DNA from 4 places in the Streptomyces sp. MAI_2237 genome. Region 3 is predicted to be linked to each of the others. Evidence: riboswitches for the same ligand, from Rfam matches in the RefSeq annotation. Region 3 holds a riboswitch; each other region holds the start of a gene.
The links. A riboswitch is a leader RNA that binds a small molecule or an ion and turns the genes downstream of it on or off. The one in region 3 is predicted to bind cyclic di-AMP.
Positions count from the first base shown of each region.

Region 1: another riboswitch for cyclic di-AMP. It lies ahead of LN251_RS26880 (M23 family metallopeptidase); the one in region 3 lies ahead of LN251_RS23330 (M23 family metallopeptidase).
Region 2: another riboswitch for cyclic di-AMP. It lies ahead of LN251_RS10615 (transglycosylase family protein); the one in region 3 lies ahead of LN251_RS23330 (M23 family metallopeptidase).
Region 4: another riboswitch for cyclic di-AMP. It lies ahead of LN251_RS13080 (M23 family metallopeptidase); the one in region 3 lies ahead of LN251_RS23330 (M23 family metallopeptidase).

Region 1 is NZ_JAJPGQ010000003.1:3,609,091-3,614,901, forward strand. It holds gene LN251_RS26875 (alpha-galactosidase) at 1-1,645, shown strand, start outside; cyclic di-AMP (ydaO/yuaA leader) riboswitch at 1,953-2,118, shown strand; gene LN251_RS26880 (M23 family metallopeptidase) at 2,123-3,043, shown strand; gene LN251_RS26885 (SGNH/GDSL hydrolase family protein) at 3,296-4,081, shown strand; gene LN251_RS26890 (TetR/AcrR family transcriptional regulator) at 4,121-4,741, opposite strand; gene LN251_RS26895 (Glu/Leu/Phe/Val dehydrogenase dimerization domain-containing protein) at 4,876-5,811, opposite strand, start outside.
Region 2 is NZ_JAJPGQ010000003.1:78,181-83,991, reverse strand. It holds gene LN251_RS10635 (SurA N-terminal domain-containing protein) at 1-557, shown strand, start outside; gene LN251_RS10630 (nucleoside triphosphate pyrophosphohydrolase) at 810-1,829, shown strand; gene LN251_RS10625 (cytochrome P450 family protein) at 1,963-3,228, shown strand; gene LN251_RS10620 (transglycosylase family protein) at 3,384-4,355, shown strand; cyclic di-AMP (ydaO/yuaA leader) riboswitch at 4,551-4,721, shown strand; gene LN251_RS10615 (transglycosylase family protein) at 4,725-5,405, shown strand; gene eno (phosphopyruvate hydratase) at 5,805-5,811, shown strand, end outside.
Region 3 is NZ_JAJPGQ010000003.1:2,804,789-2,810,599, forward strand. It holds gene LN251_RS23325 (M16 family metallopeptidase) at 1-557, shown strand, start outside; cyclic di-AMP (ydaO/yuaA leader) riboswitch at 761-925, shown strand; gene LN251_RS23330 (M23 family metallopeptidase) at 938-1,711, shown strand; gene LN251_RS23335 (GntR family transcriptional regulator) at 1,902-2,585, shown strand; gene LN251_RS23340 (HPr family phosphocarrier protein) at 2,724-3,005, opposite strand; gene LN251_RS23345 (bifunctional acetate--CoA ligase family protein/GNAT family N-acetyltransferase) at 3,196-5,811, shown strand, end outside.
Region 4 is NZ_JAJPGQ010000003.1:622,791-628,601, forward strand. It holds gene LN251_RS13070 (PrsW family intramembrane metalloprotease) at 1-517, shown strand, start outside; gene LN251_RS13075 (aldo/keto reductase) at 564-1,508, opposite strand; gene LN251_RS13080 (M23 family metallopeptidase) at 1,607-2,626, opposite strand; cyclic di-AMP (ydaO/yuaA leader) riboswitch at 2,639-2,795, opposite strand; partial or broken gene LN251_RS13085 (PP2C family protein-serine/threonine phosphatase) at 3,010-3,803, opposite strand; tRNA gene LN251_RS13090 (tRNA-Met) at 3,862-3,935, opposite strand; gene LN251_RS13095 (dihydrofolate reductase family protein) at 4,013-5,146, opposite strand; gene LN251_RS13100 (MarR family winged helix-turn-helix transcriptional regulator) at 5,214-5,738, shown strand.

The DNA of each region.
Region 1 (5,811 bases), 800 kb from region 3:
GCTGCGCGCGGACGCGGCCACCTGGACCCTCCCCGACCGCGACGGCTGGCGGCTGTCCCAGCTGCACGGCCGCTGGGCCGCCGAGTCCCGGCTCACCAGCTCGCCGCTCACCTACGGCGAGAAGATCATCGGCAGCCGCCGCGGGCACACCGGACACCAGCACCTGCCCTGGGTCGCCCTCGACACCGACGCCACCGAGGAGCGCGGCGAGGTCTACGGCTGCGCCCTGGGCTGGTCCGGCTCCTGGCGCATCGCGGTGGCCCAACTCCCGGACGCGCGCGTGCAGATCACCGGCGGCGCCGGGTACGACGACTCCGGACTGCTGCACCTGGCGGCGGGGGAGTCGTACACCACTCCCGTCTTCGCCGGGCTGTGGAGCGACGGCGGCTTCGGCGGTGCGAGCCGGGCCTGGCACGCCTACCAGCGCGCGTACGTCGTCCCGGACGCCGAGAAGGACCGCCCCGTGCTGTTCAACTCCTGGGAGGCCACGGAGTTCGACATCTCCGAGGAGCAGCAGGGCGCCCTCGCGCGGCGGGCCGCGGCGATCGGCGTGGAGCTGTTCGTCGTCGACGACGGCTGGTTCGGCAAACGCATCAGCGACCGGGCCGGGCTCGGCGACTGGACGCCCAACCCGGACCGCTTCCCCAAGGGCCTGGCACCGCTCGCCGACTACGTGCACGCACTCGGCATGCAGTTCGGTATCTGGGTCGAGCCCGAAATGGTCAACCCGGACAGTGACCTGTACCGTGCCCACCCCGACTGGGTGCAGTTCCAGCCCGGGCGCAGGCGGACGGAGCTGCGCAACCAGCTCGTGCTTAACCTCGCCCGCGAGGACGTCCAGGAGTACCTCTGGGAGCGGCTCGACGCGCTCCTGTCCAGCGCCCCGATCGACTACGTCAAGTGGGACTTCAACCGCTGCTTCACGGACGCCGGCTGGCCCGGCGACGCCTATCCGCAGCGCCTCTGGGTCGACCACGTGCATGCCCTGTACGCCCTGCTGGACCGGCTCCGGGCGGCCCACCCCGGCGTCGTCTTCGAGTCCTGCTCGGGCGGCGGCGGACGGATCGACCTCGGGATCATGAGCCGTACGGACCAGGTGTGGACCTCGGACAACACCGATCCGCTCGACCGGCTCGCCATCCAGCACGGCTTCAGCCAGATCCACCCCGCGCGCGTGATGGCCGCCTGGGTCACCGACAGCCCCAACACCCAGCTCAACGGGCGCGTCAGCTCGCTGCGCTTCCGGTTCGTCAGTGCCATGGCCGGAGTCCTCGGCGTGGGTGGGGACCTCACGCAGTGGACCGAGGAGGAACTGGCCGAGGCCCGCGACTGGGTCGGCCTGTACAAGGTGATCCGGCCGCTCGTCCAGCACGGCGAGCTCCACCGTCTGAGGCCGCCGACGGGCGGGCTGAGCGCGGTGCAGTACACGCGCGGGGACGAGACGGTCGTCCTCGCCTGGCTGCAGGCGCAGAGCTACGGCGAGCCTGTACCGGCCCTGCGGCTGCGGGCCCTCGACCCGACCGCATCGTACGAATGCCTCGAAACGGGCGAAGTGTATCGAGGTGCCGTATTGCTGCATCACGGACTGCGAACCGGACTGCGGGGCGACCTTGATGCGGCAGTTCTCCGACTGCGCCGCATCTGACTCTTGTGTCCGAATTGGCGCGTTGGTTCTGCTTCATTCCAACTCGCGCCGCAGCAAGGGAAGCTGGAGCAGCGTCACGTGAGCAGCGTCATAGCCGTGACGGTGCGTACCTCGTCATGCTCACGTAATCGCTCTGTCATTCCTGCGGATTGACGCGCCGGACGAAGCGGAAATTCACGGAGAGTGACCGTGAATTTCCGCGGAGGATCAAGGGAAACGCATTCGCGGGGAACCGTCGCTTGTCCCCTCGCGTCCTCGTCGCTTACGTTCCACACCAATCCGGACGGACGCCCAATCCTGCCGCCGCCCGGAGCCCGCACCAACTCACCCGTGAACGGCAGGAGCGGGGGACCCACAGGTACAACGCCTGTTCCGGTCTCCGGAACGGCTAGGGGTACAGCCGCGACCAGCGCGCGGCCGGGCATCTCCAGCCCGCACCCGACAGCTCACCTCGCAGGCGCCGGAGAGGAATTCGCCATGCCCGCGAAGGGTAAGCACCGCCGCCCGAAGCCCCAGCGCTTCACCCGCTCCATAGCCGTCGCCGGAACCGGCGGCGCCGCGCTCGCCCTCCCGCTGATGGGTGCCACCGGCGCCCACGCGGCCACCGCCCAGTCCGCTTCCCAGTCGGTTTCGGAAAAGGCCGTGCAGGTCCTTCCGAATACCGTGAAGAAGACGACCGAAAAGAAGAACACCGCCTCCGAAAAGGCGGTGCACGTCTATTCGGTGCGCTCCGGTGACTACCTTTCGAAGATCGCCGAGGAGCAGCACGTCAGCGGTGGCTGGCACAAGCTCTACACCGACAACCGCGACGCCGTCGGCGACGACCCGTCGCTGATCCACCCGGGTCTGAAGCTCACGATCGGCAAGAAGGCCGCGACGGGCACCACCAAGTCCTCCTCCGCGCAGCGCCCGGCCCCGTCCAAGGAGCGCTCCTCCTCCGCGGGCAAGGCCACCACCCGGAGCGCCACGGCGACCACCACCGCCGCCACCGGCTTCCAGCTCCCCGTCTCCGGCGCGACCGTCGGCACCGGCTACCGCGTGGCCGGCAGCATGTGGTCCAGCGGCTACCACACCGGCGTCGACTTCGTCGTCCCCACCGGCACCTCCCTCAAGGCCGTGGGCGCGGGCACCGTCGTCTCCGCCGGCTGGGGCGGCGCGTACGGCAACCAGGTCGTCATCCGGCTCGCCGACGGCTACTACGCCCAGTACGCGCACCTCTCGCAGCTCTCCGTCTCGGCCGGCCAGAGCGTGAGCCCGGGCCAGCAGGTCGGCCTCTCCGGCGCGACGGGCAACGTCACCGGCCCGCACCTGCACTTCGAGATCCGGACCACGCCGGACTACGGCTCCGACGTGGACCCGGTCGCCTACCTCCGCTCCAAGGGCGTCGCCGTCGGCTGACCCCCCGCCGCCACGCCGCCCGACACGCCGCCGAAGGCCGGACCCCGATCCCCGGGTCCGGCCTTCGGTGTGTGCGCCTGCCGATGGTCAACCCGTCAACCGTGCTGGTCGAGGCGTTATTCCGACCTTGGTCAACACTTTAGGAGTGGCTTATCTCACCGCCCGTCAAGCCCTGCCTACGGTCGCGTAGGTCACATTGGAAGGTGAATCATGACGGGCGTGGCAGACGATTCGAAGAGTGACAGCAGATCAGTGATCGGGTCGTACGTCGCGGTGGGGGACAGCTTCACCGAGGGCGTCGGCGACCCCGGCCCCGACGGGGCCTTCGTCGGCTGGGCGGACCGCTTCGCGGTACTCCTCGCGGACCGGCGCCCCGAGGGTGACTTCAGCTATACGAACCTCGCCGTGCGCGGCAAACTCCTCGACCAGATCGTGGCGGACCAGCTCCCGCAGGCCGTGGCGCTCGCCCCGGACCTGGTCTCCTTCTGCGCGGGCGGCAACGACATCATCCGGCCGGGCACCGACCCCGACGAGGTCGCCGAGCGGTTCGAGCGGGCCGTCGCCCGGCTCACCGAAGTCGCCGGCACCGTCATGGTGACGACCGGGTTCGACACCCGTGGCGTGCCCGTGCTCAAGCACCTGCGCGGCAAGATCGCCACCTACAACGGCCATGTACGGGCCATCGCCGACCGGTACGGCTGCCCCGTGCTCGACCTGTGGTCGCTGCGTTCGGTCCAGGACCGCAGGGCCTGGGACGGCGACCGGCTCCACCTCTCGCCCGAGGGGCACACGCGCGTGGCGCTGCGCGCCGGGCAGGTCCTCGGCCTGGAGATCCCGGCAGACCCCGACCAGCCCTGGCCGCCGCTCCCGCCGCGGGGCACCCTGGAGATGCGGCGGGACAACGTGCAGTGGGCCCGCGAGTACCTGGTGCCGTGGATCGGGCGCCGGCTGCGCGGCGAGTCGTCCGGCGACCACGTCACGGCGAAGGGCGCCCTGTCACCCGAGGACATCAGGACCCGGATCGCCTCCGTCGCCTGACGCCCGGCGGAATGAGGCCCCCGGTGCGTACCGGGGGCCTCACGCCTGCGATGCGGTCAACGCCGCGCGGTCCAGGCCCAGTTCGCGTGCCAGCGCCTCGTCCACCCACTCCTGCGCCCGGGTCCGCGAGACGGCACCGGCGTACGAGGTCAGCTGCACCGCCAGCCCGTCCAGCAGGGCCGTCAGGCGCAGGGCCGCGCCGAAGGGGTCGGGGCACCGGAACTCACCCGCGGCGACGCCCTCCGCGACGACCTCGGCGAGCGCCGCCTTCCACCGCTTGTCGAGGTCCTGCGCCACCTCCCGCAGCGCGGGCTCGCGCAGCGCCGCCGCCCAGCCCTCGATCCACAGCCGCCAGCCCTTGGCCTGGCCGGTCGGCGCGTACCAGCGCACGGCGGCGCGCAGTCGCCGTAGCGCCGTGGTGCGACGGCCGAGCAGCTTGCGCAGATGGGCCAGGTCGTCCTCGGCGGCGTAGGCGAACGCGGCGGCGACCAGCTTCTCCTTCGTCGAGAAGTGGTACAGCACCAGGGCGTTGCTGACGCCGAGCGCGGACGCCACGTCGGCGATCCGGACCGCCGCCACGCCCCGCTTCTCGATCTGCTCGATGGCCGCCCGCAGCAGTTCCTCACGCCGCTCGGCCACGCTCAACCGCACTCTCGCCACGCGGTCACCCTATCCGCGCCGCGCCCTCGACCGCCGTCGTGGTTCGGCCTTTTCGGGCAGAGCGGTGCACGTGCTCCTGGACGGGGCGTTGCCTGAAGGCCGCCGCAGGTCGGCCGGTCCTTCGCCCGCTCCCGTCAGCGGTACCAGCCGAACCGCTCCGCGATCACCGGCAGCCGGTCGGCGGCGATGGCGTGGGCCGCCGCGCGCGGGGTCGTGCCGTCGGTCTCCGCGCGGGCCAGCATCAGCTCGACCAGGGCGCGCATCGAGCGACGCGTGTGGGCGAACGCCTCCTCCGCGTCCGGGCCGATGTCGCCGAACAGGGTCCACCACCACCAGGCGTTGGTACCGGAGTTGACGACGACGTCGGGCAGCACGGTGACACCGCGCACGGCCAACAGCTCCTCCGCCTCCGGCAGTACGGGCATATTGGCCGCCTCGACCACCCAACGGGCCTTGACCCGCTCCTGGTCGGCGGTGTCGATCGCGTACGAGACGGCCGCCGGCACCAGCACCTCCGCCTCGGCCGCCAGCCAGGCGTCGCCGGGCAGTTCGCGGTCCCCGGGCCGCAACACCGCCCGGTCCACGGTGCCGTACCCGTCGCGCGCCGCCAGCAGCGCCTCCACGTCGAGCCCGGCGGGGTTCGCGACGGTGCCCTTGATGTCGGCCACCGCGACGACCGTGAGCCCCGCGCGCGCGAGGAAGCGCGCCGTGGCCCCGCCCATGGTGCCCAGGCCCTGCACGGCGACCCGCGTCCCCGCGTGCGGCACGCCCGCCCGGTCCAGGGCGGCCAGCACCGACTCCGCGACGCCGCAGCCGCCCACCAGCTCGTCCAGCCCGATGCCGTCCACCTCCACGGCGAACGCGTCCGCGAGCCGCCGCCTGGCCGTCACCTCGTCGTCGAGCAGCGGATACACCGCCTGGATCGAGGAGACGAGCCCCGCCTCGGCCGCCGCCCGGTCCACCGTGTCCTGGGTCAGGCCGAGGTCCTCACCCGTGGTCCAGAAGGCTTCGATGTACGGCCTCATGGCCCGCAGGTAGCGCACCAGCAGCCCGTACGCCCCCGCCTCCCG
Region 2 (5,811 bases), 2.7 Mb from region 3:
CCGGCGCCGCGGCCGTGGTCGGCGGCCAGCGGATCACCGTGGCGCAGCTGGAGAACCGGGTCAACGAGGTCCGCACCGCCCAGCGCGCGGCCGTGGCGAACGACGCCCAGTACAAGCAGGCCGTCGCCCAGACCGGCAGCCTCACCCGCGACACCCTGCACAACATGGTGCTCGACCGGGTACTGCACCGGGCCGCCCAGGACAACGGCGTGAGCGTCACCACCAAGGAGATCCAGCAGATGCGCAGCGGCCTGGAGCAGCAGGTCGGCGGCTCCAAGGCGCTGGAGACGGCGTGGCTGCAGCAGTACGGCGTGGCCCCCAAGCGCCTCGACGACAACCTCCGCCTCCAGCTGGAGGCCCAGAAGCTCGCCCAGACCCTCGGCACCGACACCAGCAAGCCGGCCTTCTGGGGCGCTCTGGCCAAGGCGTCCAAGGAACTCCACGTGGACCTCAACCCGCGGTACGGCGCCTGGAACGTCCAGAAGAGCAGCCGTGTCGACGCGGAGACACCGTGGGTGCGGGAGGTCACGACGGCGGCCTCGAAGGGCACCGCGTAGCCGGAGGAACGGTCCGGCAGCGAGAGCGGGCGCCCTGCGGACGCCGCCGCCGTGGACTCCGGGCCCCTGTGGACGCCCGCCGCCGTGGACTCCGGCTCCTGTGGACGCGGGCCCCCGCGAACCCCGGCTCCTGTGGACGCGGGCCCCCGGCGAACCCCGGCTCCTGTGGACAACCGCCTGAGGACGGCCGCCGGCGGCCCCTGCCTGTGGACAACTCGTGGGGCTGTCGGTGACGTGCGTTAGCTTCGAATCGTGAACGCAACCAGCTTCGACCCCGCCCCGGACCCGGCTTCCGACCAGGACCCCGACCAGGCCCTCGCCACCGGCCGCGTCGTCCTGCTGACCACCAGCCACCGCGTCGCGCCCGGCCTCCTGTCCTGGCCCGCCTGGCAGGTCCTGCACTCCGCCGATCGCGTGCTGTGCGCGGACGGCGCCCACCCGCAGCTGCCGTATCTGCGGGATGCGGGCATACGGGTCGACGACGCGTCCCCGACGGCGGAGGACCTGGTGGCCGCCTGCACCGGCGGCCGCACCGTGGTCGTCGTCGCCACGGGTGAGGGCGAGCCCGCCCTCACCGACGGTCTGGCCCGCCTCGCCGGCTCGGGCCGGGTGAGCATGCCCGAGCTGGAACTCCTGCCCGCCTCCTACGACCTCCCCGGCGCCCGGCTGCTGGACCTCGTCCAGGTCATGGACCGTATCCGCGCCGAGTGCCCCTGGTCCTCCCAGCAGACCCACAAGGGCCTGGCCAAGTACGGCATCGAGGAGGCCTACGAACTCGTCGAGGCGATCGAGGACGGCGACCGAGACGAGCTGCGTGAGGAACTGGGTGACGTCCTGCTCCAGGTCGTCTTCCACTCCCGCATCGCCGAGGAGGACCCGGACGCCCCCTTCTCCATCGACGACGTCGCGGGCGGCATCGTCGCCAAGCTCATCCACCGCCACCCGCACGTCTTCGGCGACGAGACCGCCTCGACCCCGGAGGAGGTCAAGGAGCACTGGCTGCGCACCAAGGCGATCGAGAAGCAGCGGGAGTCGGTGACGGACGGCATACCCCTCGGGCAGCCGGGCCTCGCCCTCGCCGCGAAGCTCGCCTCGCGGGTGCGCACGGCCGGGCTGGAGGTGCCGCTGCCCACCGGGCAGGGCATCGGGTACGAGCTGCTGGCGCTGGCGGCGCGGGCGGAGGCGGAGGGAGTGGACCCGGAGGCGGCGCTGCGGGTGGCGGCGAGGGCTTATCGGGACGCGGTCCGGGCAGCGGAGGGGCTCGACGCGTAGTGCCGTCGCCGCGGGAGCGGTACCGCGGGGCCGCCGGCGCGGGCCGGCCGGGCGCGAGGGCGGCCCGCCGGGAAATCCCGGATACGGTCGGGGAGTGACCGACCGGCCCAGCCCCGACACCCCCGCCCCCGCGATGCCCGACCTCTTCACCTGGGAGTTCGCCACCGACCCCTACCCCGCCTACGCCTGGCTGCGCGCGCACGCCCCCGTGCACCGGACGACCCTGCCCAGCGGGGTCGAGGCCTGGCTGGTCACGCGGTACGCCGACGCCAAGCAGACCCTCGCCGACCACCGGCTGTCCAAGAACCCGGCCCACCACGACGAGCCCGCCCACGCCAAGGGCAAGACGGGCATCCCCGGTGAGCGCAAGGCCGAGTTGATGACGCATCTGCTCAACATCGACCCGCCCGACCACACCCGGCTGCGGCGTCTCGTCTCGAAGGCGTTCACGCCTCGCCGGGTGGCCGAGTTCGCGCCACGCGTCCAGCAGTTGACCGATCAGTTCATCGACGGGTTCGCGGCGAAGGGTGAGGCCGACCTCATCCACGAGTTCGCCTTCCCGCTGCCCATTTACGCGATCTGCGACCTGCTCGGCGTCCCCCGCGAGGACCAGGACGACTTCCGGGACTGGGCGGGCATGATGATCCGGCATCAGGGCGGCCCCAGGGGCGGGGTGGCGCGGTCGGTGAAGAAGATGCGCGGCTATCTCGCCGACCTCATCCACCGCAAGCGCGCCGTCCTCCCGGACACCCCCGCCCCCGGTGAGGACCTCATCTCCGGTCTGATCCGCGCCTCCGACCACGGCGAGCACCTCACCGAGAACGAGGCCGCGGCGATGGCGTTCATCCTGCTCTTCGCGGGCTTCGAGACCACCGTCAACCTCATCGGCAACGGCACCTTCGCCCTTCTCACCCACCCCGAGCAGCGGAGCCGCCTGCAGACCTCCCTCGCGGCGGGCGAGCGCGGCCTGTTGGAGACCGGCGTGGAGGAACTCCTGCGCTACGACGGCCCGGTGGAGCTCGCCACATGGCGGTTCGCGACCGAGCCGCTCACCATCGGCGGACAGGACATCGCGGCCGGCGACCCCGTCCTCGTCGTACTCGCCGCCGCCGATCGCGACCCCGCCCGCTTCACCGACCCCGACACCCTCGACCTGTCCCGGCGTGACAACCAGCATCTGGGGTACGGCCATGGCATCCACTACTGCCTCGGCGCCCCGCTGGCCAGGCTGGAGGGCCAGACCGCCCTCGCGACGCTTCTCACCCGGCTGCCGGACCTCCGACTGGCCGGGGATCCGGGGGAGTTGAGGTGGCGGGGCGGGCTCATCATGCGCGGACTGCGCACACTGCCGGTCGAGTTCACCCCGGTCGAGGCGTCGCGGCCGACCGCGCAAACATGACACGCGTTCAACTATGTGATCTTCACGTGATCTACGCGGCATTAACTTGTGACAAGTGATCGGTTGCCGCTACGTTCACGGATCAACAGCGGCGCGAAGGTTTGGCCCAAGCTTCACGCGCCGCGGTCACTGCTGTCTCGCGAAAGGCCCTCCGCATGCTCTCCGGGAACGGTCGTCACCGTCGCCCCCGCCAGGCTCCGGCTCTCCTCGTCGCGGCCGGAGTGACCGGCTCCGCCATCGCGATCCCGCTGTTCGCGGCAGGCGGCGCCAGCGCCGCCGACGGGACCACCTGGGACAAGGTGGCGCAGTGCGAGACGGGTGGCTCCTGGAGCGAGAACAGCGGCAGCGGCTTCTACGGCGGTCTGAAGCTCTCTCAGGCGGACTGGGAGAAGTACGGCGGCCTCGACTACGCCTCCCGGCCCGACCTGGCCAGCCGCAACCAGCAGATAGCCGTCGCGGAGAAGCTTCTGGACGCCGAAGGCGTCGGCGCCTTCCACACCTGTGGGCTGACGTCGGGACTGAGCAAGGACTCCGGTTCGGCTGACGTGGACACCGGCATCGGGGACGGCTCGTCCGACTCATCCGGTTCGTCGGACAGTTCGGACTCCACCGGTTTGTCCAATTCGTCGGGTACCGCGTCGAGCGACCCCTCCGACGGTTCCGCCTCGTCGGACGCGTCCGGTTCGCCCTCGGCCACTCCCGGCTCTTCTTCTCATTCCACCGGTAAGTCGAGCAAATCAGGCAAGTCGGCCTCGCCCTCCACCTCCGCCCCGAGTGACTCTCAAGAGGCCGGCGGCTCTTCCGGTGACCGGTCGAAGAGTGACGAGTCGGACAATTCCCGGCAGGCGCTGGGTTCCTGGAGCCTCGTCGACACGGGAGCGGTCGACTCCACGACCGCCGACGGCGGCACTGGCAAGCACCGCGGAGTCAGCGCCGACGAAAGCGGCGTGAAGCCCGCCGGGCGCGACTCCTACACCGTGCACACCGGCGACACTCTCGCCTCCATCGCCGACTCCCTTGACGTGGACGGCGGATGGCGCGCCCTCTACGACGCGAACAAGCAGGCCATCGGTACCGACCCGAACCACATCTTCACCGGTCAGACCCTCGATCTCCCTGCCGAATAGGGCCAAATGAGGCGGGAGTTCACGTCACACTTCGCGCTGAATGTCCGGTTTGGTGAAAGTGTGGGATGAGTCTCAGAGGCCCTGATCGTCTTTGAAATTCAGCGGATTCCGTGTCTACGGTCGTGACCGCTCGGCAACCCGAGCCCCGTCTGCCGCAACGCCGAATCCTGCCAGCGGCCGTACGGGAACAGTCGTCGCTTCACAGCGCCGTAGGCAGGAGCGGGGGACCCAAGGTAAGTGCCCCACCGGGTGGTTGACGGTGGTGGCTCGGGGTGTAGCCGCGGCTCGCGAGAGCGAGTCCGCGGCCGGGCAACTCAACCGGCCCGAACCCGACAGCTCACCTCGCAGGCGTCGGTGAGGGGATCCACCATGCTGTTTTCCAGCAAGGGCAAGCACCGTCGTCCGTCCAAGGCCACCCGCGCCGCCGCGCTCGCCGGTGTCACCGGTGTCGCCATCGCCGCCCCGCTGATGGCGGCCGGCAACGCCTCCGCCGCCACCGCATCCGAGTGGGACGCGGTCGCCCAGTGCGAGTCGGGTGGCAACTGGTCCATCAACACCGGCAACGGCTACTACGGCGGTCTGCAGTTCTCCGCCTCCACCTGGGCCGCGTACGGCGGCACCGCCTACGCCGCGCAGGCCAACCAGGCCTCCAAGGCGCAGCAGATAGCCGTCGCCGAGAAGGTTCTCGCCTCCCAGGGCAAGGGCGCCTGGCCGGTCTGCGGCACGGGCCTGTCCAGCGCCGCCTACAACGGCTCCAGCGCCTCCACCGGCTCGTCGAGCAGCACCACCCGCTCGACCACCGAGCAGCAGGCCTCGCGGTCCTCCGAGCGTCCGGCCCCCAAGAAGTCGACCAAGACCGTCACCACCCCGACCGGCAAGAAGGTCAAGAAGGGCGACGGCGAGTACAAGGTCGTCAAGGGCGACACCCTCAGCTCCATCGCCACCGCGCACAAGGTCAAGGGCGGCTGGAAGAAGCTGTTCGACCTGAACAAGGGCATCGTCCAGGACGCCAACCTGATCTACCCGGGTCAGCAGCTGCACCTGAAGTAAGGCACAGCCGACCTACAGGCCCCGCACATCCGTGTCCCCCACCGTGGAGGTGCGTGAGGGCCACCCCCGTCCCCACGGGCTCCCCGCTCCGGTGCGTCTTCCCCCGTACGCACCGGAGCGGGGCTTTTCTCTGCCCGCCGCCTGTCCGGCGCCTGCCCGCCGCCTGCCCGCCGTCTGTCCGGCGCCTGCCCGTGGCCGGCGCGTCGTCGCCCGGGATACATGCTGTGTTCACCCGCCTTTGTTCCGCACGTGAACAATAGGTACCGTCTGTCCTTGTCCACGGGACGGTCGGTCGGCTGGCCGATGGCCCCGGGGCGGTTAGGCTCTAGTCGCAAGGCCGAGGTAGGGCCTAAAAAGGCCCGCGTGCCCCGCACAACCAGCGTCACATCCAAGAAGGAGATGCTCG
Region 3 (5,811 bases):
ACCGGGTGTGGCCGGCGCAGGTGCTCGGCACGTACTGCCTCGGCGGCACCCTCACCTCCCGCCTGGACCGCGTCCTGCGCGAGGAGAAGGGCTACACCTACGGTGTGCGCGCGTTCGGGCAGGTCCTCCGGTCCGCGCCGGACGGCACGGGCGCGTCGATGCTCGCCATCAGCGGCTCCGTCGACACCCCGAACACCGGCCCGGCGCTCGACGACCTCTGGAAGGTGCTGCGCACGCTCGCCGAGGGCGGCCTCACCGACGCCGAGGTCGACGTCGCCGTGCAGAACCTCGTGGGCGTGGCGCCGCTGAAGTACGAGACGGCCGCGGCGGTCGCGAGCACGCTGGCCGACCAGGTCGAGCAGCACCTGCCCGACGACTACCAGGCGACGATGTATCAGCAGCTCGCCTCGACCGGCACGGTGGAGGCCACCGCGGCGGTGGTGAGCGCGTTCCCGGTGGACCGTCTGGTGACCGTCCTCGTCGGCGACGCGGCGCAGATCAAGGAGCCGGTGGAGGCGCTCGGCATCGGTGAAGTGACCGTGGTTTCCGCCGAGTAGCGGCACGCGCGCGTGGACGGGCCCTGGTGACCGACCTGTCACCAGGGCCCTTCTATGTCCGAATTGGCGCGGAATTGAAGGAGAGATGCCCATGTGCCCTGTGGGATGCGCTACAAAAGCCGCGTTCCGTTTGGGAATTGAAAGGCGCCCCGCTTAGCTTCATCCGGGCTGTCCGTCAGGCACCGCGCCGCATCCGCGGCACCGGGCAGTCATCGCCGAGTCCCCGTACGGCGCGAGCCAGGGGAGCCGGGGACCCACCGTAGTCCCTGGGGTGAATCGGACGCCCGCGCGAGCCGCGAGGGGGTCCGTAGGAGACCTTCCTGCTCCGAACCCGTCAGCTAACCCGGTAGGCGAGAGGGAAGGAAAGGACCAGCCTGTACATGGCGTTCATGTGCGCCACCGGGAAGCACCGTCGTCCCAGCCGCATCAAGCGTTCCACCGCCCAGGTCGCCGGCGTCGCGGCCCTCGCCACCACCGGTGTCATCGGCGCCCTCGCGGCCCCCGCGCTCGCCGCCGACAACTCCGTCGACGCCGTCGAGCAGACCGGCTTCACCCCCGTCATCACCATCGGCGACTCGATCGCCGAGAAGATCGACGCGCAGGCCGAGGCCCAGAAGCAGGCCGCCGAGGAGGCCGCCCGAAAGAAGGCCGCCGAGGAAGCCGCGCGCAAGAAGGCCGAGGCGCTCGCCAAGAAGGAGCGCGAGGCCAAGGAGCGCGCCGCCCGGGAGGCCGAGCGCAAGCGCCTGAACTCCTTCGTCGCGCCGATCTCCGGCTCCTACGTCTCCACGGGCTACAAGGCCAGCAGCTCCCTGTGGTCCTCCGGCAGCCACACCGGCATCGACTTCCACGCCGCGAGCGGCACGTCGGTCCACGCCGTGGGCTACGGCACGGTCGTCCAGACCGGCTGGGGCGGGGCCTACGGCAACCAGATCGTGATCCGGATGAACGACGGGACGTACACCCAGTACGGCCACCTGTCGTCCATCGGCGTCTCCGTCGGCCAGAAGGTCGTCACCGGCCAGCAGATCGGGCTCTCGGGCTCCACCGGCAACACCACCGGACCGCACCTGCACTTCGAGGCCCGTACGACCCCCGACTACGGCTCGGACATCGACCCCGTCGCGTACCTGCGCTCGCACGGCGTGAACGTCTGACGACGTCCCCCACGGACTGAGAGGACCCCGGCTCCCCCGAGCCGGGGTTTTCGTCGTTTCTGTCGCCCCCGTGTCCAAAAAATATCCATGGATTCCGGCCCGCCGTCGGAAATTCCGGCTCACTGCAATAGAGTCGCTGGACACAACGTCAATCGTCGACGTTTCACGGGGATTAAGACGGAGGTCGGTCATGCGTATTCCGGCGCACTCGGTGTGCACGGCCATCCGGGACGACATCGTCGCGGGTGTCCACGAGCGTGGCGGCCGTCTCACCGAGGAACTCCTCGCCCGTCGCTACGGCGTCTCACGCGTCCCCGTCCGCGAGGCCCTGCGCACCCTGGAGGCCGAGGGCTTCGTGGTGACCCGCCGGCACGCGGGCGCGTGCGTGGCGGAGCCGACCGAGCAGGAGGCCGCCGACCTGCTGGAGATGCGCATGCTGCTGGAGCCGCTGGGCGCGTCCCGGGCCGCCCAGCGGCGCACCGAGGCCCACCTCAAGGTCCTGCGCGGCCTGGTCAGACTGGGCCAGGAGCGGGCCAGGAGGGGCGGCAGCGAGGACCTGCGCTCCCTGGGGAGCTGGTTCCACGAGACGCTCGCCCAGGCCTGCGGCAGCCCCGCCCTGACGTCGATGCTGACCCAGCTGCGCCACAAGATCGCCTGGATGTACGTGGTGGACGCGCCGGCCAACCCCGTGGAGTCCTGGGCGGAGCACGGCGCGATCGTCGACGCCGTGGCCCGGGGCGACGCCGAGCGCGCGCGGGCGATCACGACCCTGCACGCCGAGCGCTCGACCGCCGCGCACCGGCTGCGGTACGGCGGCGCGAACGGTGTGAGGAACTCGCAACATGCCGTAAACATGTCGGGCCTGCGGCATTAACACGAACGCCGTATACAAAGAGCAGAGAATTCCGGGGGGCTATTTCATGCTGCCCGTCGTCGAGAATTACCGACACCGGCACCGGAAATGCGAAGGGCCCGCCCGGTAATTCGGACGAGCCCTTCGGCGGTGCCGCGATCAGACGGTCTCGGGAAGCTCCTCGAGTCCCTCGGAGACCAGCTTGGCCAGCCGGTCGAGGGCGGCGTCCGCGCCCTCGGCGTCGGAGGCGAGGACGATCTCCTCGCCGCCCTGGGCGCCCAGGCCCAGGACCGCCAGCATGGAGGCCGCGTTGACGGGGTTGCCGTCGGCCTTGGCGATCGTCACCGGGATACCTGCGGCCGTGGCGGCCCGGACGAAGATGGAAGCGGGGCGGGCGTGGAGGCCCTCGGCCCAGCCGACGTTGACGCGGCGCTCAGCCATGTGATGCTGCCCTTCGGTGTTCAGGGTTGTCTAGACCAGTTTCCCACACGTGAAGTGTCTCCGGAGCGGTCCTCACGTTCCGTTCCGGGATGGGCGGTCGGGCCGCGGCCTCGGCCCGACGCACGTCCTCTTCGGTTCTGACACAGACTGCCTCGCGCCGCTGTCGGACGCGAGCCGTACTCTGGGGCCCATGCAGACCACGCCGGACCGGCACGAGTACCCCGCCCACTGGGAGGCCGACGTGGTGCTGCGCGACGGCGGCACCGCGCGCATCCGCCCCATCACCGTCGATGACGCAGATCGCCTCGTCAGCTTCTATGAGCAGGTCTCGGACGAGTCGAAGTACTACCGCTTCTTCGCGCCCTACCCTCGCCTGTCCGCCAAGGACGTCCACCGCTTCACGCACCACGACTTTGTGGACCGGGTGGGACTCGCGGCCACGGTCGGCGGCGAGTTCATCGCCACCGTACGCTACGACCGCATCGGCGCCGACGGAACGCCCGCGTCCGCGCCCGCCGACGAGGCCGAGGTCGCCTTCCTCGTCCAGGACGCCCATCAGGGCCGCGGTGTGGCCTCCGCCCTCCTCGAGCACATCGCCGCCGTCGCCCGCGAGCGGGGCATCCGCCGCTTCGCCGCCGAGGTGCTGCCCGCCAACACCAAGATGATCAAGGTGTTCACGGACGCCGGGTACACCCAGAAGCGCCACTTCGAGGACGGCGTCGTCCGCCTGGAGTTCGACCTCGAACCCACCGACCGCTCCGTCGCCGTGCAACGCGCGCGTGAGCAGCGCGCCGAAGGCCGTTCCGTACGGCGCCTGCTGGCACCCGGCTCCGTCGCCGTCGTCGGCACCGGCCGCGCGCCAGGGGGAGTGGGGCGCAGCCTTCTCGACAACATCCAAGACGCCGGTTACGCCGGGCGCCTCCACGCCGTCAACGCCGCCTTCCCCGAGGACCTCAAGGACCTCGACGGCGTCCCCGCCCACCGCTCGGTGCGCGACATCGACGGCCCCGTCGACCTCGCCGTGGTCGCCGTGCCCGCCGAGCACGTCCCCCAGGTCGTCACCGAGTGCGGCGAACACGGCGTGCAGGGGCTCGTCGTGATCTCCGCCGGGTACGCCGAGAGCGGCCCCGAGGGACGCGAGCGCCAGCGCGAACTCGTCCGGCACGCGCGCACGTACGGCATGCGGCTCATCGGCCCGAACGCCTTCGGCGTCATCAACACCTCCGAGCAGGTACGGCTCAACGCCTCCCTCGCCCCCCAGATGCCCCGCCCCGGCCGCATCGGCCTGTTCGCCCAGTCCGGCGCCATCGGCATCGCCCTGCTGTCCCGGCTGCACCGGCGCGGCGGCGGCGTCACCGGCGTGACCGGCGTGTCCACCTTCGTCTCCTCCGGCAACCGTGCCGACGTCTCCGGCAACGACCTCATCCAGTACTGGTACGACGACCCGGACACCGACGTCGTCCTCATGTACCTGGAGTCCATCGGCAACCCCCGCAAGTTCACCCGCCTCGCGCGGCGCACGGCGGCCGCCAAACCGCTGGTCGTCGTCCAGGGCGCCGGTTCGGCGCCGCAGGGCCACGCCGTACGCGCCACCCGGCTGCCGCACGCCACGGTCTCCGCGCTGCTCAGGCAGGCCGGCGTCATCCGCGTCGACACCATCACCGAACTCGTCGACGCCGGACTGCTGCTCGCCCGCCAGCCGCTGCCCGCCGGACCCCGGGTGGCGATCCTCGGCAACTCCGAGTCGCTCGGCCTGCTCACCTACGACGCCTGCCTCGCCGAGGGCCTCAGGCCCCAGCGCCCCCTGGATCTGACCACCGAGGCCTCCGCCGCCGACTTCCACACGGCGCTGCTGCACGCGCTGGAGGACGACTCCTGCGACGCGGTCGTGGTGACGGCGATCCCCGCCATCGGGGAGGCCTCCCCGGGCGACGCGGAGCTGGCCGAAGCACTGCGCTCGGCCGCCCAGGCCGTCCCCGGCAAGCCCGTGCTGGTGGTCCACGTGGAGCTCGGCGGACTCGCCCAAGCCCTGTCCGCCGCGACGAGCACCGCACCCCAGACCGGTTCGAGCACCCCCTCCGGCGCCCGGCTGCGCCCCTCCCAGATGCTGCCCCCCACCACCCAGCCGGCCCCCGCCACCGGCGCCCCGGCGGAATCCCGCCTCATCCCCGCCTACCCCGCCGCCGAGCGGGCCGTACGGGCCCTGGCCGAAGCCGTGCACTACGCCCAGTGGCGGCGCGAGGCCACCGAGCCCGGCAGGGTGCCCGAGTACGACGACATCGACGAGAAGGGCGCCGCCGAGCAGATCGACGGCCTGCTCGCGCGCGGGCAGGGCCTCACCCTCGGCACCGGGGAGACGCACCAGCTCCTCGGCCGGTACGGCATCGACGTACGCAGGGCCGTGCCCGCCTTCACCCCGGACGACGCCGTCCGGGCCGCCGACGGCATCGGCTACCCCGTCGCCCTCAAGGCCACCGCCCCGCACCTGCGCCACCGGGCCGACCTGGGCGGCGTCCGCCTCGACCTCGCGGACGAGGAGCAACTGCGGCGGGCGTACGCCGAGTTGACGGAGCTGTTCGGCGAGCCCGAGGAGCTGCGCCCGGTGGTGCAGGCGATGGCGCCCCGCGGTGTGGACACCGTCGTTCGGGCCGTCATCGACCCGGCGGCCGGGGCCGTCGTCTCGTTCGGCCTGGCCGGACCGGCCTCCCAGCTGCTCGGCGACATGGCGCACCGGCTGGTCCCGGTCACCGACCGGGAGGCCGCCTCCCTGGTCCGGTCGATCCGGACGGCACCCCTGCTGTTCGGC
Region 4 (5,811 bases), 2.2 Mb from region 3:
CGCCGTCTTCATGGTGCCCACGTTCGGGCTGCTGACCTGGCTGGTCATCTGGACGCGGCAGCGCGAGCTGCGCACCGTGCGCGAGGAGCTGCCCGCCTACGCCGCCGCGGGCTGGCTGACGCCGGCCGAGCCGTTCGCGCTGGGCTCGATGCGGGCGCGGCGACTGGCCCGCGACCACGCCGCCCACCACTTCGGCAAGCCGGCCGCGCAGGCGGTCCTGCAGTACGAGGCGTACGCCACGTCGCTGGCGTTCCTGCGGCACCGGGGGCGCCGTGGGCGGGCCGGCGCCGACTTCGCCGTACGGGAGCGCGAGCTGCTGGCGGAGCTGTGGAACCGGCGGGAGATCGCGGGACCGGCCCTGAACTACGCGGCACGCGCGACGGCCCCGCCGGTACCGGTGATGGCACCGCCGTGGCCGGGCCACGGCGGCTACGGGGCGTACGGGACGCACGGGCAGCAGACGTACCCCACGTATCCGACGACGCCGTACCCCGCGTACAACCCGTACCAGTCATAGGACCCACGGGCCTACGGACGCCACGCCACGAGACCCGTCGGCCCCGTCAGGCCGAGGCTTCCGTCAGACGGGTCAGTTCCGCGTCCGTCAGGGTCAGGTCCGCCACGCCCAGCAGGGCCGGGAGCTGCTCCGGGGTGCGGGCCGAGGCGATGGGGGCTGCCACCGTCGGCTGGGCCGCGAGCCAGGCCAGGGCGACCGTGGCGACCGGTGCGCCGTGGGCCTCGGCGACCTCGTCCAGGGCAGCCAGCACCTTCCGGCCGCGCTCGGTCTGCAGGTGCTTGCCCGCGCCCGCGGCCCGCGCGCCGTCGACCGTGGCGCCGGGCCGGTACTTGCCGGTGAGAAAGCCGGAGGCGAGCGCGTAGTACGGCACCGTGGCGAGGCCCTGGCGGGAGGCGAGGTCCTGCAGGGGGCCCTCGTAGGTGTCGCGGGAGACCAGGTTGTAGTGCGGCTGGAGGGCGACGTACTTGGCCAGGCCCTCGCGGTCGGAGAACTCCAGGGACTCGGCGAGGCGCTCGGCGGAGATGTTGGACGCGGCGATCGCCCGCACCTTGCCCTCCCGCACCAGCTCGTCCAGCGCGCCGACGATCTCCTCGACGGGCGTCTCGGGCTTGTCGAAGTGGGTGTAGTACAGGTCGATGCGGTCGGTGCCGAGGCGGCGCAGCGAGGCCTCCGCGGCGGCCTTGATGTTGACGGCCGACAGGCCGGGGAACTCCGGGTGCTGGCTGACCTTCGTGGCGATCACGACGTCGTCGCGGTTGCCTCGTGCCGCCAGCCACCGGCCGATGATCGTCTCGGACTCGCCTCCGCTGTTGCCCTCGACCCAGGCGGAGTAGGAGTCGGCGGTGTCCACGAAGTTGCCGCCCGCCGCCGTGTAGGCGTCCAGGACGGCGAAGGAGGTGGCCTCGTCGGCCGTCCAGCCGAAGACGTTGCCGCCCAGGGAGAGCGGGAAGACCTCGAGGTCGGAGTTGCCGAGCTTGCGAAGAGAAGTCATGTCCTACGACAACAAGCACTCCGCAGAGCGGTCTTCCGGAACGGCCGCAAACTTCCCGTAAACAATCGGAGGCGGCCGTTCCAGGGACGTACGGACCGTCAGGGGTTCAGGCCCTTGCCGCGCAGCCACGTCATCGGGTCGATGCCGGTGGCCTGGCCGTCCGGGTGGACCTCGAGGTGCAGGTGCGGGCCGGTGACGTTGCCGGTGGCGCCGACGCGGCCGATGACATCGCCCGTGGCGACCTTCTGGCCGACCGAGACGCTGATCGACGACTGGTGGCAGAACCACAGCTCGGTGCCGTCGTCGAGGGTGAGGATCGTGCGGTAGCCGTACGAGCCCGCCCAGCCGGCCTCCGTGATGGTGCCGCTGTGGATGGCCTTGATGAGCGTGCCCGTGGGGGCGGCGAAGTCCAGACCCGTGTGGTAGCCGGAGGACCACATGGAACCGGCCTGACCGAAGGTGCCGGTGATCGTGTACGACACGACCGGCAGCTTGAACTGCTTGGCCAGCTCGGCCAGCCGCGCCTGCTCTTCCTTCTTCTTGGCCTCGGCCTCCGCCTTCTGCTTGGCGTCGGCGGCCTTGGCGGCGGCCTCCTGCTCGGCCTTGGCGGCAGCGGCGTCGACCTGCTGGGAGAAGGTCGCCTCGGTGACCGCCTGGGCCTTGCTGTCGACCTGGACCTGCTGCGCCTCGGCCTGCGCCATGATCCGGTCGCGCAGCGCCTCGCCCGCGTCCTTGGCGCCCTGCGCGGTGTCCTCGGTGGTGACGCCGACGCTGCTGAGGGCCGTGGCGGAACCCTGGGGGGCCTCGTCGTCGCCGAAGACGTGGCTCACGGAGGCCAGGTCGGGCATGGAGATGGAGACCGGGGGCTTGCCGGTGTTGGCGCTGGCCATGCCGCCCGCGCCGACGGCGGCGATGACGCCGACGCCGAGGACCGTGGAGCTGCGGGCCAGCCCGCCGCCGCGCTGCTTGGAGACGCGGTGCTTGCCCCGAACCGGGCGTACGGACTCCGCGGTGGGATTCCACTCCTCCCACTGGCCCTCATCGGTGCGGGGGGCGAAGCCGAAGGGCTCGGTGCTCGGCACGAAGGGTGCTGCCGGGGCAGGCGGGTTGGACGCCACGTGGGCGTGCTCCTTTCCTTCCTTCTCGCCTACCGGGTTAGCTGACGGGTTCGGAGCAGGAAGGTCTCCTACGCGCGTATACCGGCCGTGGGTCCACGGTGGCATCCGCGCGATTCACCCCAGGGTGGTGGTTCCCCGGTTCCCTTGCGGGATTCGGCGCGTGCGCACGGAGCCGTCTCTTGTGACGGCTGGGACGACCGCGCTGCGTTATCGAACGTTAATAGACCCGGGGTGTGGATTCCAAGCAGTTCGGCTTGATCATTAACGATTCCGGGGTGGACGTACAGGCCATGACCGGCTGAAAACGGGCGAGTTGACCTCTTCCCAGGATCTTCACGCTGCCTGACGGTCTGTCAGTTGTTATGCGGAGGGCGGCTGTCCGATCACCGGGCGTGACGTCGTACGGCGAGCATCGCCATGTCGTCCGTCGTGCCGTCCCCGGTGTGCCGGTGCACCTCCTGGGCGAGGACGGCGATCAGCCCGGCGGGGTCGGGGAAGGCCCGGCCCGCCAGGCTCGCCGCGGGATCGTAGAACTCCCCGCGCCGGTCCCGTGCCTCGCACAGCCCGTCGGTGTGGAGCACCAGGGTGGCCCCGCCCGGGAAGCGGGTCTCCTCCGCCCGTCCGGCCAGGCCCCCGACTCCCCCATGCCGAGCGGCAGGGCGGGCTCACGGGCGGGCAGCGGACGTACCGTGCCGTCGGGGCACAGCAGCAGCGGAGGCGGATGGCCCCGGTCGACGATCCTGACCACGCCATCACCGTGCGGGAGTTCGGCCAGTACGGCGGTGGTGAAGCCCTCGAAGGGGTCGAGGCCCTCGCGCCGGCTCCCCTCGCGGGCCGGCGCCGGGTCCAGCCGCCCGGCGACCGCCTCCAGCGTCGCCTCCTGCTCGGCGGCCTCCCGGAACGCCCCGATCACGACGGCGACGGCCACCACCGCGCCCATCCCCTTCCCGCGCACGTCGCCCACCACCAGCCGCACGCCGTACGGGCTGTCCTGCACGGCATACAGGTCGCCGCCGATGGCCGCGTCCCGCTGCGCCGCCTCGTAGCGCGCCGCGATGGCGAAGGTGCCGATCCGATCGGCCGGGTCGGGCAGGACGGCGCGCTGGGCGGTCTCGGCGATCGCGCGCTGCGAGGCGAGCTGTTCGTCGCCGCGGCGCACGAGGGCGTCGAGGAGCACGGGGGAGGAAAAACCGAGGGCCGGAACCCGTTTCCGGATTCCGGCCCTCGGCCTTCAGTAGCGGGGACAGGATTTGAACCTGCGACCTCTGGGTTATGAGCCCAGCGAGCTACCGAGCTGCTCCACCCCGCGTCGTTGTGACTCCAGTGTACGCCATCCGCGGGACGCCCAGCACCAGGGTTTCGCTCCGGCCCCCTCGACCTGCGGTTTCAGCCGCCCAGCAGGTGGCCGTTCGGCGCCTTGGCCGCTGCCTCGTGCTCCTCCAGCAGGACCACGTCCACCCCGGCCGCCGCCAGCAGTCCGCTGCCGTCGGCCTCCTCGACGAAGGTGTCCGGCTCCCGCCAGGCCGTGACCACCCGCCGCACCCCGGCCTCCAGGATCAGCCGGGCACACGGCTTCGGGCGGGACGCGCGCCGGGCGCAGGGCTCCAGGCTGCTGTAGACGGTCGCGCCCGCGAGCCGCGGATCGGCCGGATCGATCTTCGCGAGCGCCGCCTCCTCGGCGTGCACGGTGGGATCGCCGGCCTCCCGCGAGTGGCCGCGGCCGAGTTCCGTGCCGTCGGCGGCGACGACGACCGCGCCGACGCTGAAGGCCGTCCGCGAGGGCGGGCACTGGGCCGCCAGGGCGCAGGCGAGCCGCAGCCAGTGGTGGTCGGCGGCGGCGGGGACCGGTCCCGTGCCGGGTGCGGTGGGCTCGTAGCGCATCAGCACCACGTCCTCGATGCGCCGGCTGTCCACCAGCCTGAGCCGGCCGCCCTGGTAGCCGCCGGGCCCGAACAGCCGGGGCGCCTTCGTATCGCCGACGAACACCGGGGCGAGCACCAGCTGCAGCTCGTCCGCCAGTCCCTGGAGCAGCAGCTGCGTGTGGACCGTGCCGCCGCCCTCGACCATCAGGCGCTCGACGCCGCGTACGTCGTGCAGGTGCTCCAGGAGGCGGCGCCAGTCGAGGCCGGGGCCCAGGGGGACGACGTCGGCGGCGAGACCGGCGGCGCCGGCCCGCCGGGCGCCCTCGTCCGTCGTGTAGAGCACCTTCTCGCCGCCGGTGTGCCAGAACTGCGCCGTCGGGTCGAGGTCGCCGCTTCCGCTGACGGTGACCTTGAGGGGGTACTCGGGCTTCCCCGCGGCCGTGCGGGCGGCGCGCCGCTCGGGCGAGTTGACCAGCAGGCGCGGGTTGTCGGCGCGGATCGTGCCGGCGCCGACAAGGATCGCGTCCACGGACGCCCGTACCTCGTCCACACGGTCGAAGTCGGCCGGGGACGAGAGCAGCAGCCGCTCGGGGCCGGTGTCGTCGAGGTAGCCGTCGAGGGAGACGGCGGCGGACAGCAGGACGTGAGGGTACGGCATCGGGCGCGCTCGCTCTCGGAGGCCGGGGACGCTTGGTTAAAGTTTGAAACAAACCTACACTGGCCGTATGACGACTCGCTGGCTCACCGGCAAGGAGCAGCGCGCCTGGCGCGCGTACATCGCGGCGACGCACCTCCTGGAGGACGCGATCGACCGCCAGCTCCAGCAGGACGCCGGCATGCCCCATCTCTACTACTCCATCCTGGCCAACCTCTCCGAGGCGCCCGAGCGCAGGCTCCGGATGACCGACCTCGCGGAGAAGTCGAAGATCACGCGCAGCAGGCTGACCTATGCCGTGACCCGGCTGGAGAAGGACGGGCTGATCCGGCGCGAGGACTGCCAGTGGGACAAGCGGAGCAGCTTCGCGGCCCTCACCGACGAGGGGATGGCGGTGCTGGAGCGCACGGCGCCCGGGCATGTGGAGACCGTGCGGGCGGCCGTCTTCGACCACCTCTCCGAGGAGCAGGTGGAGCGGCTGGAGGAGATCAGCTCCGCGATCGTACGGGCGCTGGAGGGCGAGGAGACGCCGCGGCCGACCTCCGACGAGGTGCCGTGGCGGCGGCGTTCGTCGCCGTGCTCGGGCTCGTCGTGACGACACGCTCATGAGCTTCCCCGCGTGAGCCGGGCCGTAAATCTGTTGCTTCAAATTTAAAGCACGGGTAGGG